2 regions of the Spirosoma migulaei genome follow, and region 1 is predicted to be linked to the other one. Evidence: riboswitches for the same ligand, from Rfam matches in the RefSeq annotation. Region 1 holds a riboswitch; the other holds the start of a gene.

What was found. A riboswitch is a leader RNA that binds a small molecule or an ion and turns the genes downstream of it on or off. The one in region 1 is predicted to bind S-adenosylmethionine.
Region 2: it holds a riboswitch for S-adenosylmethionine, as region 1 does, so the genes downstream of both, metH (methionine synthase) here and ACYVGO_RS00120 (YceI family protein) in region 1, are expected to answer to the same signal.

The regions. Positions count from the first base shown of each region.
Region 1 covers NZ_BAAHBG010000001.1:30,111-37,979, reverse strand. Annotated here, with positions in the region: gene ACYVGO_RS00130 (LLM class flavin-dependent oxidoreductase) at 1-374, shown strand, start outside; gene ACYVGO_RS00125 (uroporphyrinogen decarboxylase family protein) at 346-1,398, opposite strand; SAM riboswitch class I at 1,748-1,847, shown strand; gene ACYVGO_RS00120 (YceI family protein) at 2,337-2,966, shown strand; gene ACYVGO_RS00115 (dipeptidase) at 3,025-4,320, shown strand; gene ACYVGO_RS00110 (SusC/RagA family TonB-linked outer membrane protein) at 4,483-7,674, shown strand; gene ACYVGO_RS00105 (RagB/SusD family nutrient uptake outer membrane protein) at 7,777-7,869, shown strand, end outside.
Region 2 covers NZ_BAAHBG010000007.1:10,301-18,169, reverse strand. Annotated here, with positions in the region: gene ACYVGO_RS09600 (hypothetical protein) at 528-848, opposite strand; gene ACYVGO_RS09595 (fasciclin domain-containing protein) at 1,364-1,915, shown strand; gene metH (methionine synthase) at 1,996-5,787, opposite strand; SAM riboswitch class I at 5,892-5,999, opposite strand; gene ACYVGO_RS09585 (SxtJ family membrane protein) at 6,108-6,470, opposite strand; gene ACYVGO_RS09580 (DUF5989 family protein) at 6,474-6,623, opposite strand; gene ACYVGO_RS09575 (SGNH/GDSL hydrolase family protein) at 6,632-7,795, opposite strand; gene ACYVGO_RS09570 (carbamoyltransferase family protein) at 7,826-7,869, opposite strand, start outside.

The DNA of each region.
Region 1 (7,869 bases):
CGAAGTTTGACCCCGTTCGCGGGGCCGCTATGAAAAACGCATCGCAGAGTTCCTGGTCACTGGGGGTCCGGCGGCAAAACGAACTCCGCGAAGGAGCCGACACCAACGGATTTGTGGAACCGCTACTCTGGACCGACATTGGCAAAGCTCGTTCGGGAGCGGGTGGTGCTTTAGTGGGCAGTGCCGATCAGATCGTCGAAAAAATAAATCGCTATATGGATATGGGGATACGGGCCTTTATTTTCTCCGGGTATCCCCTCATCGAAGAAGCGGAGTGGTTTGCCCGCCTTGTTCTGCCTCGCTTACCCAATACATCCCTGTCGCGGTTACAGGGCCGCACCCCGGTTAGGCCCGAAACTCATGAGCCGTCTTGATGGCCATTTGCAAATTCTGAATCGGGATATCCGTACGGACGGTGCAATTAGCACCTAGAATCACCTGGGTTGGTGCATCCTTTAGGACCAGTTCCACAGCTTTCTTAACATCGGCTGGCGTACCAGTCGACAGCACCCCATGCCGGTCAATACCGCCCATAACCGGCCGTTTAAATAGATCAGCCGCCTGCGTGAGCGATAGGGGTTTGCCTTCTGCGGCAAGCGGCACATTCACGATCTGGCCGGGGTAGTCGTGAAAGCGGGGACCAAATTCGGCGTAGGCACCCTCGTAATCGCAAACATGCAGGATATTGAAGGGTGTCAGCTGCGCTACTTCTTTCTGAATCAACATATCATAGTTCTTAATCACCCGATTAAACAACGTACGATCGGCTACCGCACTGGCCTCCCCACCCTGCGAACAGGTGTAGAAACCATCCACCCCAGCGCGTACAGCCGCCCGTACATAATTCATGACCGAGAGCGTAACATTTTCCATACCCCGGCTTACCGCTTCGGGATCTTCCTGCACATGCTTCAGTAACGTCTCTTTGGGCACAGCCTGTTTAGCCATCTGGTAAGGCGAATACATCGTTGGCAGGATCAATGCCTCCGCCTTAGCCGCCTTCACCAACCCCTTGATGATATACAAACTAGGCGCAAACCACTCCTCGGTAAGGACCGGAATTTTTGCCCAGTCATCTGCCGTTTTCACCTCCGGTAGTTGAGGGTAGCTTTGCTCAAACTGGATCTTCACGAAATCCATGCCCGTAGCCCGGAAATAATCAAGATGAGCCTTGATGGCAGCATCGCCCGTTCGCTGTTCGGGCGGGAAGTGCAGGAAAAAGCCAGCCGGGATGTAGTTTGGGTTACCTGACTTATCAAGTACCTGCACCATCAACTCACGCTTCGATTTGGCAGGCGCGTTTGGCCGGGAAAACCCCTCTGACAAGGGCCCAACGGAAGCCACAGCCAATGCAGAAGCGCCAATAAACTCCCGCCGACTGATAAAGTTTGATACCATTTTCTTCATATTATTTGAGACTATTACTTGTTCAGAGGATACCATACTATTCCTGATGAGTAATTCGGGACAAGGCCATTTCGCTTCGAAAAGCAAGTATACTGATTATAAACAACAACCCAAGACAATATACTGATTAACAGATAATTACCCTAAAGTCTATCGAGTTTTACTGTTTGTAGCGGCCTTATTATTGCATTAATCAATTATAATTTTGATCGCAATAAAGACAAAATCTTTTTTCTACAAAATTTATAGATCAAGTTTGGAAATATAAAAATAGCCGCTTTACCTTTATAGCATCTTACAATTACTACTGCTCCAGCAGCCCGGCTGCAAAGTAGCTGTGGATTTATAGGGAAAGGGGGAGAGACAGGCTCTGCGAACCCTTAGCAACTTGCCAGTTGGTGATAGTGCTAACCTGCCTACCTAGTTAGGAACTATAAATTTACAACCGCCCTGGCGGACCGCCATGTCTAGTCAATTTTCGTCCCGAAACGCAGAACCTATTATGAATCTGCATCCTGTAGCACAACCGTCTTGTTGCTGTTGTCAGTAACTAGTTCTTGCTGAACGGATAGGTCGCATTATACCATTCGTTGGGTTTTATACCTGCCTGATTCGGCTCATCTTGATCTAATCAGTGAACCAATATCCTACTTAATCCATAGAATAAAAGTATCTTTACTTAATTTAATCTTCCGTATGAAAACAACTACGATTGCATCACTCGCTGGCCTTGGCGATACCTTTCTGAAGGCCCAGTTAACTCGCCGAATCCTCGTCGACATAGCAGATAGATTTTTCATTCACGGTATTCTGTCCCCGGTGGGCCGTTTGAGGCATGTTTTATTAGAGCGTTAGTCCACCATAAACAGAATGCCAAAAACTGAATACAGTCAACCAGAACCACTAAAACTCGCTCCGGCGGATCAACAATGAAAAAGACAATCCAACTTCTGTTCGGCCTGACGGCCCTCTCACTTGTTTCCTTCGCTATTCCAGTTCCTAAAAAAGGAAAAGAAGCTACCTACAAAGTAGATATCCAGCAAAGCAGATTGGTCTGGACAGCTAAAAAAGTAACCGGCGAACATACGGGAACAGCCCCGATCATCAATGGCTCACTAGCCCTGAAAAGCGGCAAGTTGAAAGGCGGATCATTTGATATTGACCTGAAAGCCCTAACGGTAACGGATATTACCGACGCTGATCAAAACGCCAAATTAGTAGGCCACCTCAAAAGCGACGACTTCTTCTCGGTTGAAAAACACCCCACTGCCAGATTCGTGATTTCGTCGGTGTCGCTCACTGGAAACAGTACCTATGATGTAGCCGGTAAGCTAACAATTAAAGGCATCACGAACGACATCACGTTTCCGGCGCAGGTTAAAACCGAGGCTGGCAAGCTAACAGCAACCGCCAACGTAACGGTCGACCGAACCAAATACGATATTAAGTACCGCTCGAAAAACTACTTTGAAAATCTGGGCGACAAAACGATTTATGACGACTTCACCCTCGCGATTACGCTTGTAGCAACGCCATCGGGAGGTGTCGCCAGCCGATAAGAATAGGGATATTTCATCACTTCATCAACAAACAAAAATCAATAAATCACCCGATCCCATGAACAAACCTTCCTCTTATTTTTTGATAATCCGGGTTCTTATTTCAATAACGTATGCGTATACCGTTAGCGCACAGTCCTCCCCGCCTGCCCCCGAATCTGTACCTGATGCGGTAGTTCGTCGGGTTCATAAATCTGCCCTGACGATTGATCCTCATCTCGATATTCTGGTCGATTTTAATACCCCAGGCAACGACGCTGGCACGGATACCAAAGGCCAGTTTGACCTTCCCAAACTCGAACGGGGTGATCTGGATGTAGCCACGGTGGCACTGTTTGCAGGCACGGCAAAAAAAACGCCCGAAAACATTGCTGCGGCCCGGAAAGAAGTAGATACGAAGCTGGCCGCCTTGCGTCGATTCGTGAATCAGCACCCCGACCGACTGGAGTTTGCCTATACGGCGGCTGACCTGGAACGTATTCCGGCGAAAGGAAAACACGCCATTCTGCTGAGTTTCCTGAATGCATTTTCGCTCGGCAAAGACATCGCTCAACTCCCAATCCTTTACCGCGATGGTGTTCGGGTGTTTGGGCTTACCCATGCCGGAAACAACGACTGGGCAGATTCCTCCCGGCCTTCGCCTGGTTTCGGCGACAAACCCGACGAGTTGGGTGGCTTATCAGCACTGGGTAAACAATCTGTGGCAGAATTGAATAAGCTTGGGGTGATTATTGATGTATCTCAATTGACACCCCAGGGAGTTTTCCAGACGATTCAGTTGAGTCGGGCTCCAGTTATTGCCTCTCATTCGGCCGTACGGGGGCGGGTGGATGCGACGCGAAATCTGAACAACGATGAACTGAAAGCCATTGCAGCCAGCGGTGGGGTTGTCAGTATCGTAGCCTTCTCGTCCTACCTGCATCCGTCTCAGGAGCAACTGGCGACCTACAAAAAGAACGTTTGGGAACCCTTCGGACTACAACCCGGAGACGATGCAAAGTCGAAACTTGATCCCGCGGCTTATCAGAAATTCCAGGCCGCTTACCGAGAATTTTCGAGTAATGGCTACAAATACACAACCCTGGCCGATTACCTGGATGCTGTTGATTATACCGTACGGCTCATCGGCATTGACCATGTGGGGCTGGCATCAGACTTCAATCATGGTGGAGGTGTTATGGGCTATACACACGTGGGCGACTCCCCCAATGTAACGCGTGAACTGCTCAAACGAGGCTATTCGGAAGAGGAAATCCGAAAGCTCTGGGGCGGCAATTTTCTGCGTGCCTTTCACGACGTAGAAGCAACGGCCAAAGAACTACAACGAGAATCAAAACTAGCGGTGAAGCAATGAAACGGTTTGTATAGCCCTTTACCACCTTTTCTGCAACACGCACCAAAAAAGCCCTACCGCACCGGCAACCCGGTGATCCGCCAATGCGGACTGCGCCCGACCTCAGTAGTGAGGTCAGCGCGGTAGGCACAATCCAGAATGTACAACCGAACAGATAAATCAATGACAAACAGAATTTTACGTCAACTACACAACGCGATCCGGCTAAGTATTATCCTCTTATTCGTGGTTAGCCAGGCCCATGCCCAGGGACAAAGCGTTTCCGGGACGATCAAAGACAAACAAACGGGTGAGGCCCTACCGGGCGTTTCCATTGTGGTAAAAGGAACCACAACCGGTACCACTGCCGATCAGGAAGGTCGTTTCAAACTGAATGCGCCCGCGAACGCCACCCTTATTTTCTCGTTCATTGGCTACTCGCCGATTGAGCAAGCCATCCAGAACCGTTCGGTCATCAACATCGACCTTACTGCCGACACCAAGCTACTCGGTGAAGTAATGGTGGTTGGGTACGGAACCCAGACGAAAGCTGAATTTACAGGGTCGGCCGTGCGGGTCAACGGCGATGCCATTAAAGAGCAGCCCGTACAAAGTTTCGATCAGGCGTTACAAGGCCGGGCAGCGGGCGTAAGTATTGCGCAACCCAATGGCGTCCTGAACAACCCGCCCGTCATTCGGATTCGGGGCGTAAACTCGATTTCGCTGAGTTCGTATCCGCTCGTTGTGGTCGACGGAATCCCCATTAATACGGGTAACGTATCGGCCAGTACAGCCGTACCCAACAACCCACTCGGCGACATTAATCCCGCGGATATTGAGTCGATTGATGTGCTGAAAGATGCGGCCTCAACCTCCATTTATGGTTCCAGAGCGGCAGCTGGTGTTTTACTGATTACCACCAAACGGGGAAAAGCCGGAAAACCCCGGATCACCTACGAAAGCTGGGTAGGTTCTTCGGAAGCGGTTCGATTGCCAAAACTGCTTAACGCCGAACAGTTTATTGCCATTAAGAATGAGGCCGTTTTGAACGCTAAAATTCTGGGTGGTAATGAGAAGAACGATAACGTAGCATCGGCCTTATTTTTCCCAAATAAAAACGCGGATGGATCGGCGGTAGATACCCGATGGTACGATTACATCTACCGAACGGGCGTATCACAAAGTCAGAATATCAGCGTATCGGGCGGCACGCCAACTACAACCTATTACTTTTCAGCGAACTATACCAAGCAAAACGGCATCCTGAAAGGCAACGAATTTGCCCGGAAAGCGGCCCGCTTTAACATTGATCAGGAAATCACGAGCTGGCTGAAACTGAAAGGAAGCATATCGTACAATACCAGCAATAACCAGTCGCCCTACTCGGGATCAACACCTAACACAACATTCCTGCTGGTTTCGGCGGCCCGACTCGCCATTGCCCTCCCTCCTAACGTTACGGCTTACAATGCCGACGGAAGTTATAACATCAACCCAGCCAGCCCCAACACCATTGGCGTAGGAAACAATCAGTTTGTCAGCAACTTCGGCAACCCGGTGGCCTTATTGGATTTAAACCGCTATACGTCCGTCAATGACCGCATCATTGGCAGCATCGGCGCAACGGCCAAGCTCCTGAAGAATCTGGACTTCGTAACGACCTACTCCATCGACCGGCTGCGAACCGACAACGTCAGTTTCGATAGTGCCATTCAAGGCAACGGATATTCCAGCAAGGGATCAGTTGATAATGCCACGGCCATCCGCGACAACTGGGACTGGGCCAGTACCTTAACGTATAACCAGACATTTGACGGCAAGCATGCCATATCCTTACTGGCGGGTTACGATGCACAAAAGTTCAACAATTCGTCCTGGGGTGCTACACGTACTCAGACTTCCGATCAGTCCTTTCAGAATTATCAGGGTAACTGGGGCGTCATCACAGCCTCCGACAATGACCTGAGTGAGCGGGCTTATTTATCGGTCTTTTCGCGCCTGACGTATGATTTCAACAAGAAGTATTTCGTAACGGTCAACTTCCGGCGGGATGGAAACTCGGCGCTGGGGACGGGACGTAAATACGGTAATTTCGGCGGGGTATCAGGCGGTTGGGCCTTGTCGGAAGAAGGATTTTACAAGAACTCCCGACTGGCGGCTACGCTCACGAATGTGAAACTTCGCGCCAGTTGGGGACGGGTTGGCAATGGCAATCTGAGCAATGCCTACAACTCGCAGGAGTTATACAGTGGCTCGCTGTACGGAAGCGTTCCCACCTGGGCCATTTCGCAGGCAGGCAACCCAAACCTGGGCTGGGAAACCAGCGACCAAACGAACATTGGTGCCGATCTTGGCTTATTCAATGATCGTATCCAGGTCGATCTGACGTACTTTAACAACAACGTGAATGGCCTGATCCTCAGCGCTCCGCAAGCCGTTTCGAAAGGTATTCCGGGCAATGCGATTCTGGGCAATGTAGGGGCGATGTATAACCGGGGAATTGAGATTGGTATAAACGGTACGGTTCTTCGTAAAGGTGATTTCTCCTGGAGCGCGGGTTTCAACTACACCAACCTGCGTAATAAAGTAACGGCTCTTTCGGATGGAAATACCGACATCGTGGGCACAACCATGGTGGCCTATGAGACCACCAATATCACGCGGGTTGGTTACTCAGTGGGTAGTTTGTATGGTGCCAAAACAGCGGGGGTGAACCCCGACAATGGCCGCCGTATTTTCATCAACGCCAAAGGCGAGCAGGTTCAGTATAGTCAGGTAGTAGCGCCGGGCGAAAGCCAGTGGACGTACCTGGATGGTAAGACGGCGGCTGCGATCACAGGTGCCGATTATTACCTGATTGGCAATGCACTCCCGAACTGGTACGGCGGTTTCTCGAATAATTTCAAATACAAACACTTCGATGCTGGCTTCAACCTGACGTTTTCGGGGGGGAACCTGATCATGAATGGCACCCGCGCAACCCTCCTCGACCAACGGGCCTACAACAACTCCACCGAAGTATTGACCCGCTGGCAGAAACCGGGCGATATCACCGACGTCCCCCGCCTGGTCTATAACGATCAGACGTCCAGCGGTTCGTCGTTCCCCGTCTCGACCAATGCCCAAAAAGGTGATTTTCTTCGCCTGCAAACCGCATCGGTTGGCTATCGATTGCCCAGCTCAATTTTTGGTAAAACGGGCATTAGTTCAGTTCGGGTGTATGCACAGGGATCAAACCTCTTTTTACTCACACCCTACAAAGGAGCCGATCCAGAATCCTCTTCGAACGGCAATTCCAACACCACTCCTGGTGTCGAAAAGAATTCCATCGGTCAGGCCAGAACCTTCACATTTGGCCTTAACGTAGGGTTTTAGAATTACCCCCAACCCCCTAAAGGGGCAATGCTCCCTCTTGGACAGATCCCCCTTCAGAGGAGGTTGGGGGCAAAACTATAGAATACACCAACTACAATCATCATGAAAAAACAGACCTCAAATACATCCATTCGCCGTTTTAGTCGCTATCTGAGCCTGGGTTTAGCCCTAACGATCTCGGCTTGTACTGATACG
Region 2 (7,869 bases), on a different contig from region 1:
CCCTGCACAAAAAAATTACCCAACGACGTAAAAAACAAACCTGCCGCAACCCAAAATAAAGCCTCTTGCTCTAAAGCTGAAACCTTAACATCAACAAAAACCCTCCAGAGATAATTTCCTGACAAGCAGACTATTAACACATTAAATAATGTACTTTCATAGGAATTATACTGGTTCCAGGATTGAACCGTCAATGATAAAATTAAGGAGATACTAGCAAATAAGCCTATGGACAGCCAGATGAGTCGTTTACCAGAAACTGACTCCACTAATTGACTAAATAGTAAGCCATATAATGTGTACTGTATGATTGGTAAAATGTGGTATATATATATATTATCTTTTTGCGCGATCCGCAATAGATAGATTGCATAGATCGTGGCAGCAAATGTTGCTGTTATATTGATAGTTAGTAATCGAAGAGGGGGCGTAAGTACCCGGTAATTTATTGTATACAAATAAGTACTTACGCCCATTAAGGTAATGTACAGAAACGTATCCCACATAATACGGATTAAAATAACAGATTAATCTGCGTAACGATCACTTTTCTCCAAAGGACATGGGGGACGTTGACAGCAACATAGGGCTGCGGTTGTATTTATATCATCCCGGGCACGGCCATCTTCCTGGGTTGGCGCAAGAAACAAAAAATGCCTGTTCTGCTCGTCAATGCCATAATATACTTTAACATGCTCTGATTGATTAGCCTCAAGTATCTTTTTAAGGTCAGCCACATCAAAGAAGTCTCTTCTAAAGAAGTTAGTCAACTTCAAGTCAGTCAGTAATTTTTCATAGCGCTCACAAGCCTCCTTGAGCTTAACGGGGTCAGTAGGAAATTCATCCATTATGTATCAGTAGTTTTTTGGTTTAGCCAAACCTAAGCCCCCATTTACTTATAAACAATACCATCTTATAGATAACCTAATAAACACCACAAGTACAAACCACTGAAAATCAAATACTTAACAGTAGAAATAGTAAGTTAACAAGGGGATTCCAGTCAAAATACGGGAAATCACCCCTACAAAAACCGTCTATTTCCCCTTTTCATTTTGAGCAAATACCACCTATTTTGATTATATCTTCTATCCAGAATTTATAACGCTAGCTCTCCACTCCTCTCCACTCCTACTATCTTCCCTATTTCGCATTTCCGCCGGACCTATGTTCGGCGGTTTGCTTTTACAACCCTGCCTGCCCCCTCTACCTTGGCAAGCAAAATCACTACTAATCAGATACTTAAAAAATAGTTTACCCTAGTTTAAATCCAAACCGTACAGTACTCCCGTAAGTCTTCCCGTTGATCGACACACAGTAACACATTCAGTACACATTTCAACTAATTTCAAAAACAACGACAATGAAGACGCTCAAATTCACCTTTGCCATACTTAGTTTACTGGCTATTAGCCAGGTTTCGTTTGCCCAGGAAAAAACGGTAACTGTTGGCGGTGCGCCCATGTATCCGTCCAAAAATATCATTGAGAATGCTGTAAATTCGAAAGACCACACTACGCTTGTAGCCGCAGTTAAAGCCGCTGGTCTTGTTGAAACGTTATCTGGCCCAGGCCCATTCACAGTATTTGCGCCTACCAATAAAGCCTTCGACAAACTACCTAAAGGCACGGTTGAAACGCTGGTAAAACCAGAAAGTAAGGAAACGCTTACGAAAATTCTGACCTACCACGTAGTATCAGGTAAAATGAGTGCTGCCGATCTGATGAAAGCAATTGCGGATGGCGGTGGTAAAGCTACGCTGACAACGGTATCAGGTGGTACGCTAACGGCTATGCAAAAAGGCAAAAAGATTGAATTGACGGATGCTAAAGGTGGTGTTTCAACAGTTACGATTGCCGACGTAAATCAGTCCAATGGCGTGATTCACGTAATTGATACGGTCTTGATGCCATAAGGAATTGGGTTACTAGATCATAAAAAATCCCCGGAGATAGCTCTGGGGATTTTTTATTAAAATATACTTGAGGTTACGATCTACACATCATAACTCAACACCGGGCTCAGCCATTTTTCAACCTCGTCAACGGGCATATCCTTCCGGAGAGCGTAATCCAGAACCTGATCTTTATTGATTTTCCCGACGGGGAAATACTTGGATTCCGGGTGCGAAAAGTAAAAACCACTCACCGATGACGCCGGATACATGGCATAACTTTCGGTTAATTCAATATCGATCTTAGTGGCATCCAGCAGATTAAACAAGGTTGCCTTCTCGGTATGGTCGGGGCAGGCCGGATAACCCGGTGCGGGCCGAATTCCCTGGTAAGCCTCTTTAATCAATTGCTCATTTGGTAGATTTTCGTCGACGGCATACGGCCAGAATTCCTTCCGAACACGCTCGTGCATCCGTTCTGCAAACGCTTCGGCCAGGCGATCGGCAAGCGCTTTCACCATAATGCTGTTGTAATCGTCGTGGTCGCGATCATATTTTTCGATCAACGCTTCAATGCCAATACCGGCCGTTACAGCAAATCCACCAATGTAATCTTCCCGGCCGCTTTCCAATGGCGCAATGAAGTCCGATAAACAGAAGTTTGGTAAGCCGGGTGCCTTCTGATTCTGCTGACGCAGGAAATGCAATACGGTCCTGGTATCGTAGATCAACTCACCTGCTGAACTCACCGCCGTTTGCGACTGCGCTTTGCTGATTTTGTATTCAATGTGCTGATGGGAGCCGTGACGCTCACAGGGAATCTCCCGAGTGTGTTCTTCAAAATCGTGGAGCAACACGTCATCATCAGCCGAATTAGCAGGGAAGAATCCAACAACGGCCTTTGCTTTCAGGAGTTTGTTATCAATAATTTCCTGCAAAAGCTGGTTCGCATCATCGAACAACTTTTTAGCTTCCTGTCCAACAACCGCATCTTCGAAAATGGCCGGGTACTTGCCGTGCAATTGCCAGGTCTGGAAGAATGGTGTCCAGTCGATGTACTTTGCGAGTTCGGCAATATCATAATCCTCGAAGTACCGGTTGCCCAGAAACATTGGCTTGGTAGGCTCAAACGAACTCCAGTCTATTTTTGTCCGGTTATCGCGCGCCTTGGCAATACTCAGGCTGGCTTTTTCTTTTTGCCGCCTAGCGTGATCATCCCGAAGTTTAACGTACTCAGCTTTAATCTCTGTGAAGATTTTATCCCGCGTACCGTCTGTATCACTAACCAGTTTTCCGGCAACCGGAACGCTCCGACTGGCATCCAGCACGTGAACTACCGGCCCTGAATAGTGTGGATCGATCTTAACCGCCGTATGCATCCGTGAGGTGGTTGCGCCCCCAATCAGCAACGGCATGGTAAAGCCCTGCCGCTCCATTTCTTTTGCTACGCCTACCATTTCATCAAGCGAAGGCGTAATCAACCCACTCAATCCGATAATGTCTACGTTATGTTCGCGGGCAGCGTCCAGAATTTTTTGGGTCGGCACCATCACTCCAAGGTCAATAATCTCGTAGTTATTGCAACCCAGCACCACACCAACAATGTTTTTGCCAATATCGTGAACGTCGCCTTTAACCGTTGCCAGCAGGATTTTTCCGGCATTCTGGGATGTATCTCCCCCAATAAGTTTCTCGGCTTCAATAAACGGGGTTAAATAGGCCACCGCTTTTTTCATTACCCGCGCTGATTTAACTACCTGAGGCAGAAACATTTTACCCGCGCCAAACAGATCACCCACCACATTCATACCGTCCATCAATGGACCTTCAATGACGTGCAACGGTCGTTCTACCTGCTGCCGGATTTCTTCAACGTCCTGGTCAATATAATCGGTAATGCCTTTGATAAGGGCGTGCTTGAGACGTTCACGAACAGGTTCGAGCCGCCAGCTTTCATCCTGAACAATGACTTTCCCTTTCGCTTTCACCGTTTCGGCAAAATCAACCAGGCGTTCGGTGGCGTCGTCCCGACGATTAAGCAGAACGTCTTCGCAACGTTCCAGCAACTCTTTTGGAATGCTATCATACACTTCCAGTTGCCCGGCATTTACGATACCCATGTCCATACCGGCCCGAATGGCGTGATACAGAAAGGCCGAGTGCATCGCTTCCCGTACAACATCGTTACCCCGGAAACTAAACGAGATATTCGATACGCCCCCACTCACTTTGGCTAGCGGCAGGTTTTGCTTGATCCAGCGCGTTGCGTTGATGAAGTCAACGGCGTAGTTGTTGTGCTCTTCAATACCCGTTGCTACAGTCAGGATATTGGGATCGAAAATGATATCCTGTGGAGCAAATTTGACTTTATCGACCAGAATCCGGTACGCCCGTTCGCAGATTTGAATGCGCCGTTCGTAGGAGTCAGCCTGACCGGTTTCGTCGAACGCCATTACCACCGCAGCCGCACCATAGCGTTTAACGAGTTGTGCCCGTTCAATGAATGCCTCTTCGCCTTCTTTTAGGGAGATGGAGTTCACAATAGCTTTTCCCTGGACGCATTTCAGGCCAGCCTCGATCACTTCCCACTTTGAGGAATCGACCATGATAGGGACACGGGCAATATCGGGCTCGGCAGCAATCAGGTTCAGGAAGGTTTTCATGGCCTCCACCGAATCCAGCATGCCTTCATCCATGTTGATGTCGATCACCTGCGCGCCCCCTTCAACCTGACCACGGGCAATACTTAGGGCTTCATCGAAATTCCCTTCTTTAATGAGCCGGGCAAATTTCTTTGACCCCGTTACGTTCGTCCGTTCACCAACATTCAGGAAGTTGGTTTGCTCCGTAATTTTCAGGGGTTCCAGGCCGCTCAGCTTTTGATAAGGCTCAGCTTCCGGCAATTGCCGGGGCGGATATTTAGCCGCCACATCCGCAATAGCACGTATGTGATCAGGTGTTGAGCCACAGCAGCCGCCAACAATATTGACGAAACTACTTTTAATAAAATCTTCGATTTGAGCCGCCATCATATCCGGCGTTTCATCATACTCACCAAATTCATTAGGCAAGCCCGCATTCGGGTAGGCTGACGTAAAAAATGGTGCTTCTTTTGCGAGTGTCTGAATGTAAGGCCGCATTAAGGCAGCACCAAGTGCACAATTTAAGCCTACACTGAGCAGGGGCAAATGGGAAACCGAGTACAAAAACGCTTCGGTCGTCTGCCCCGATAATGTACGACCACTGGCATCGGTTATGGTGCCTGAGATCATAATGGGCAGAACTGTCTTTTGCGGATTTAAATTGAAATATTTGTCGATGGCAAACATAGCTGCCTTCGCATTGAGGGTATCAAAGATTGTTTCGACTAGCAGCACATCTGAGCCACCATCCACTAAACCACTCACCTGCTCATAATACGCATTAACCAAATCATCGAACGTGACAGCTCTATAGGCGGGATTGTTCACATCCGGCGACAGGGAAGCTGTACGGTTCGTTGGTCCCATAGCACCGGCGACAAAGCGCGGTTTATCCGGATTCTGACGTGTAATTTCTTCAGCTACCTCTTTGGCAATCCGGGCCGATTCATAGTTGAGTTCATAAGCCAGTTCCTCCATGTGGTAATCGGCCATGGCAATGGTTGTACCACTGAAAGTATTGGTTTCAATAATGTCGGCACCTGCTTCCAGATATTGCTTATGGATCGCCTTGATTATATCCGGTTTCGTCAACGATAACAAATCGTTGTTACCCTTCAGATCATGTGGCCAATCCTTAAATCGTTCACCCCGGTAATCCGCATCAGTCAGGTTATACCGTTGGATCATCGTACCCATCGCACCATCAAGGACGAGGATGCGTTCGTGGAGGAGTTCGTATATCGTTTTCAAAAGCGAGTTATAGAAGGCTTGGTTATTAGGGCTACTAACAACCAGCACACTTAAAAAAGTCCAAAAAGATAAAATGACTTACAGAAAGACAGATAGCAGAAGGCTACTTATCTATCCCGCTACTAAGCGGGAGGAAATTGGCACCAGTTCCTGGAGTTGGTTGGTTGCCAAGACATCATCGGGTCCGTTCCCTCCGTCTTTCTGGATAAGCTACAACAAAAATAGACAAAAATAGGGTACGCCGACACGCAGCATACCCTATTTTTAAGATTCTATTGATTCTATGATAGTTACAGCCAATCTAGTCGCATCAACAATAGCTACCAGGTCTGTTCCAAATCCTCTTTCGTGTACTGGTGATTCCGCTCGTTGTAAAACGACTTTTCGTTCGTCCGTTTAATATCCAGCGGATTTTTCGACGTCAGGCGATACAGCAACGCAATTGGCCATAAAAACACAAAAAACAGGATCGACAAAATGATCTTGCCATTGATATTTCCCAGTATTTCAGCCACTTTGAACCAGGCCTTCACAATCAAATCACCAACTACCGGAATAGCCAGGCTCAACAAGCCAACGGCTGCTGCTGCATAAAGCCACCAGGGTGATTTAAACACAAAATATAACACAACCAGACCAGTCACGATGACCAGCTGGGCCTTTACTTTTTCGGTAACATCCATGCCTTAAAACAACGTATAGATAAATGGAGCAACGGCAGAACCGCCACCAATAACAATTAGAACACCGATGAGTAACAGTAAAATAATCATCGGAGCCAGCCACCATTTTTTGCGCTGCTTCATGAATTTGAAAATGTCCTGCAAAAATTCCATGTCTACTTTTAGTTTATTTGCTTGTTAACAGATGGCGCCTGAACAGTACCCGGATTCGACTGCATAAGTCGAAACAAAGCATCGCCCACACGCTGATTCACCAGAGCACTGGCATGGCCATCATTACGGCCTACAACCCGATCATTCGGGGCAATATCGCCCATGAGTTTACCAACATCCAGAATGGGTACGTTACTGCGTTGAAAGAAGTCAACTACAGGTTTAACGTACACAGCTGTTTTTTCAATATTGTGCGAGAACGGAAACATAACAACGTAAAAGCGGGAATTATGCTCCTGTGCGTAGGTTATGAATTTGTTAAGGTCGCTTAAGTGGTCGTTAATAATGGCCGGTGTGCCGTAGGCAGTGCGGGCGTATGTATCAAAAGGCGCAAAATTACCGTGTGGAAACTGCCAGTATAAATAATTGAGCAAATACGACTTAATAAACAGCGACTGTACAGCGCGGGGCATATCCGAATACGGCTCAAATCCAGCAGGAACTAACCCATGATCGCGGGCTACCTTTTCAATGTCGTTCGGAAAATACTGCAAAACCAACACGTCAGGCGTTTTGCCAAACTTTACCAGCCGAGCGTATTCATCACGCGTATCGGAGCCTGATATACCGAGGTTGTATGTTACATACTCTTTGGTACCTAATTTTTCGCTAAGAACATTCCCGTACCGTTCGTCAGCTGATTTGAGACCGTGACCCGACGTAAACGAGTCGCCCACCACCAAAACGTTCTTTTTACCTACTGTATCAACTTTTGGCGTATCCCGATAATCGCCGACCATAGGAGGCCAGTAGCGTTCAAACCAGATATGCGATGCCAGTGTAAGACCTCCTTCCTGGCTTTGGGAAATGCACATAAAGATGATCTCAACAAAAACCAACAGCCCAACAAGTGGAACAAACAGGGTGGCTAAATTACCAAGAAACTTCGGTGGCTTCGGATTTTTGACAACGCCATAATAGTAGCAGCGAAGCAGTTCAATAACGATCAGCACCAGGATACACCCTTTTGCCAGTCGAACATATACGTTATCAAACAAACCTTTGTGTGGGTAATCGAACGTAACATGCAGTCGATCACCGTAATACAAAATAAAGGCCAGGAATCCGAGCAAAAGCAGACGGACGGCACTGGATACAAGTTTTGATCCCATCAGGACAGATCGTTCGGCGAGTGTGTTTGGCTAGTCTAAAACAAATTCTTCTTTCCAGTTATCTTTCTCCTGCC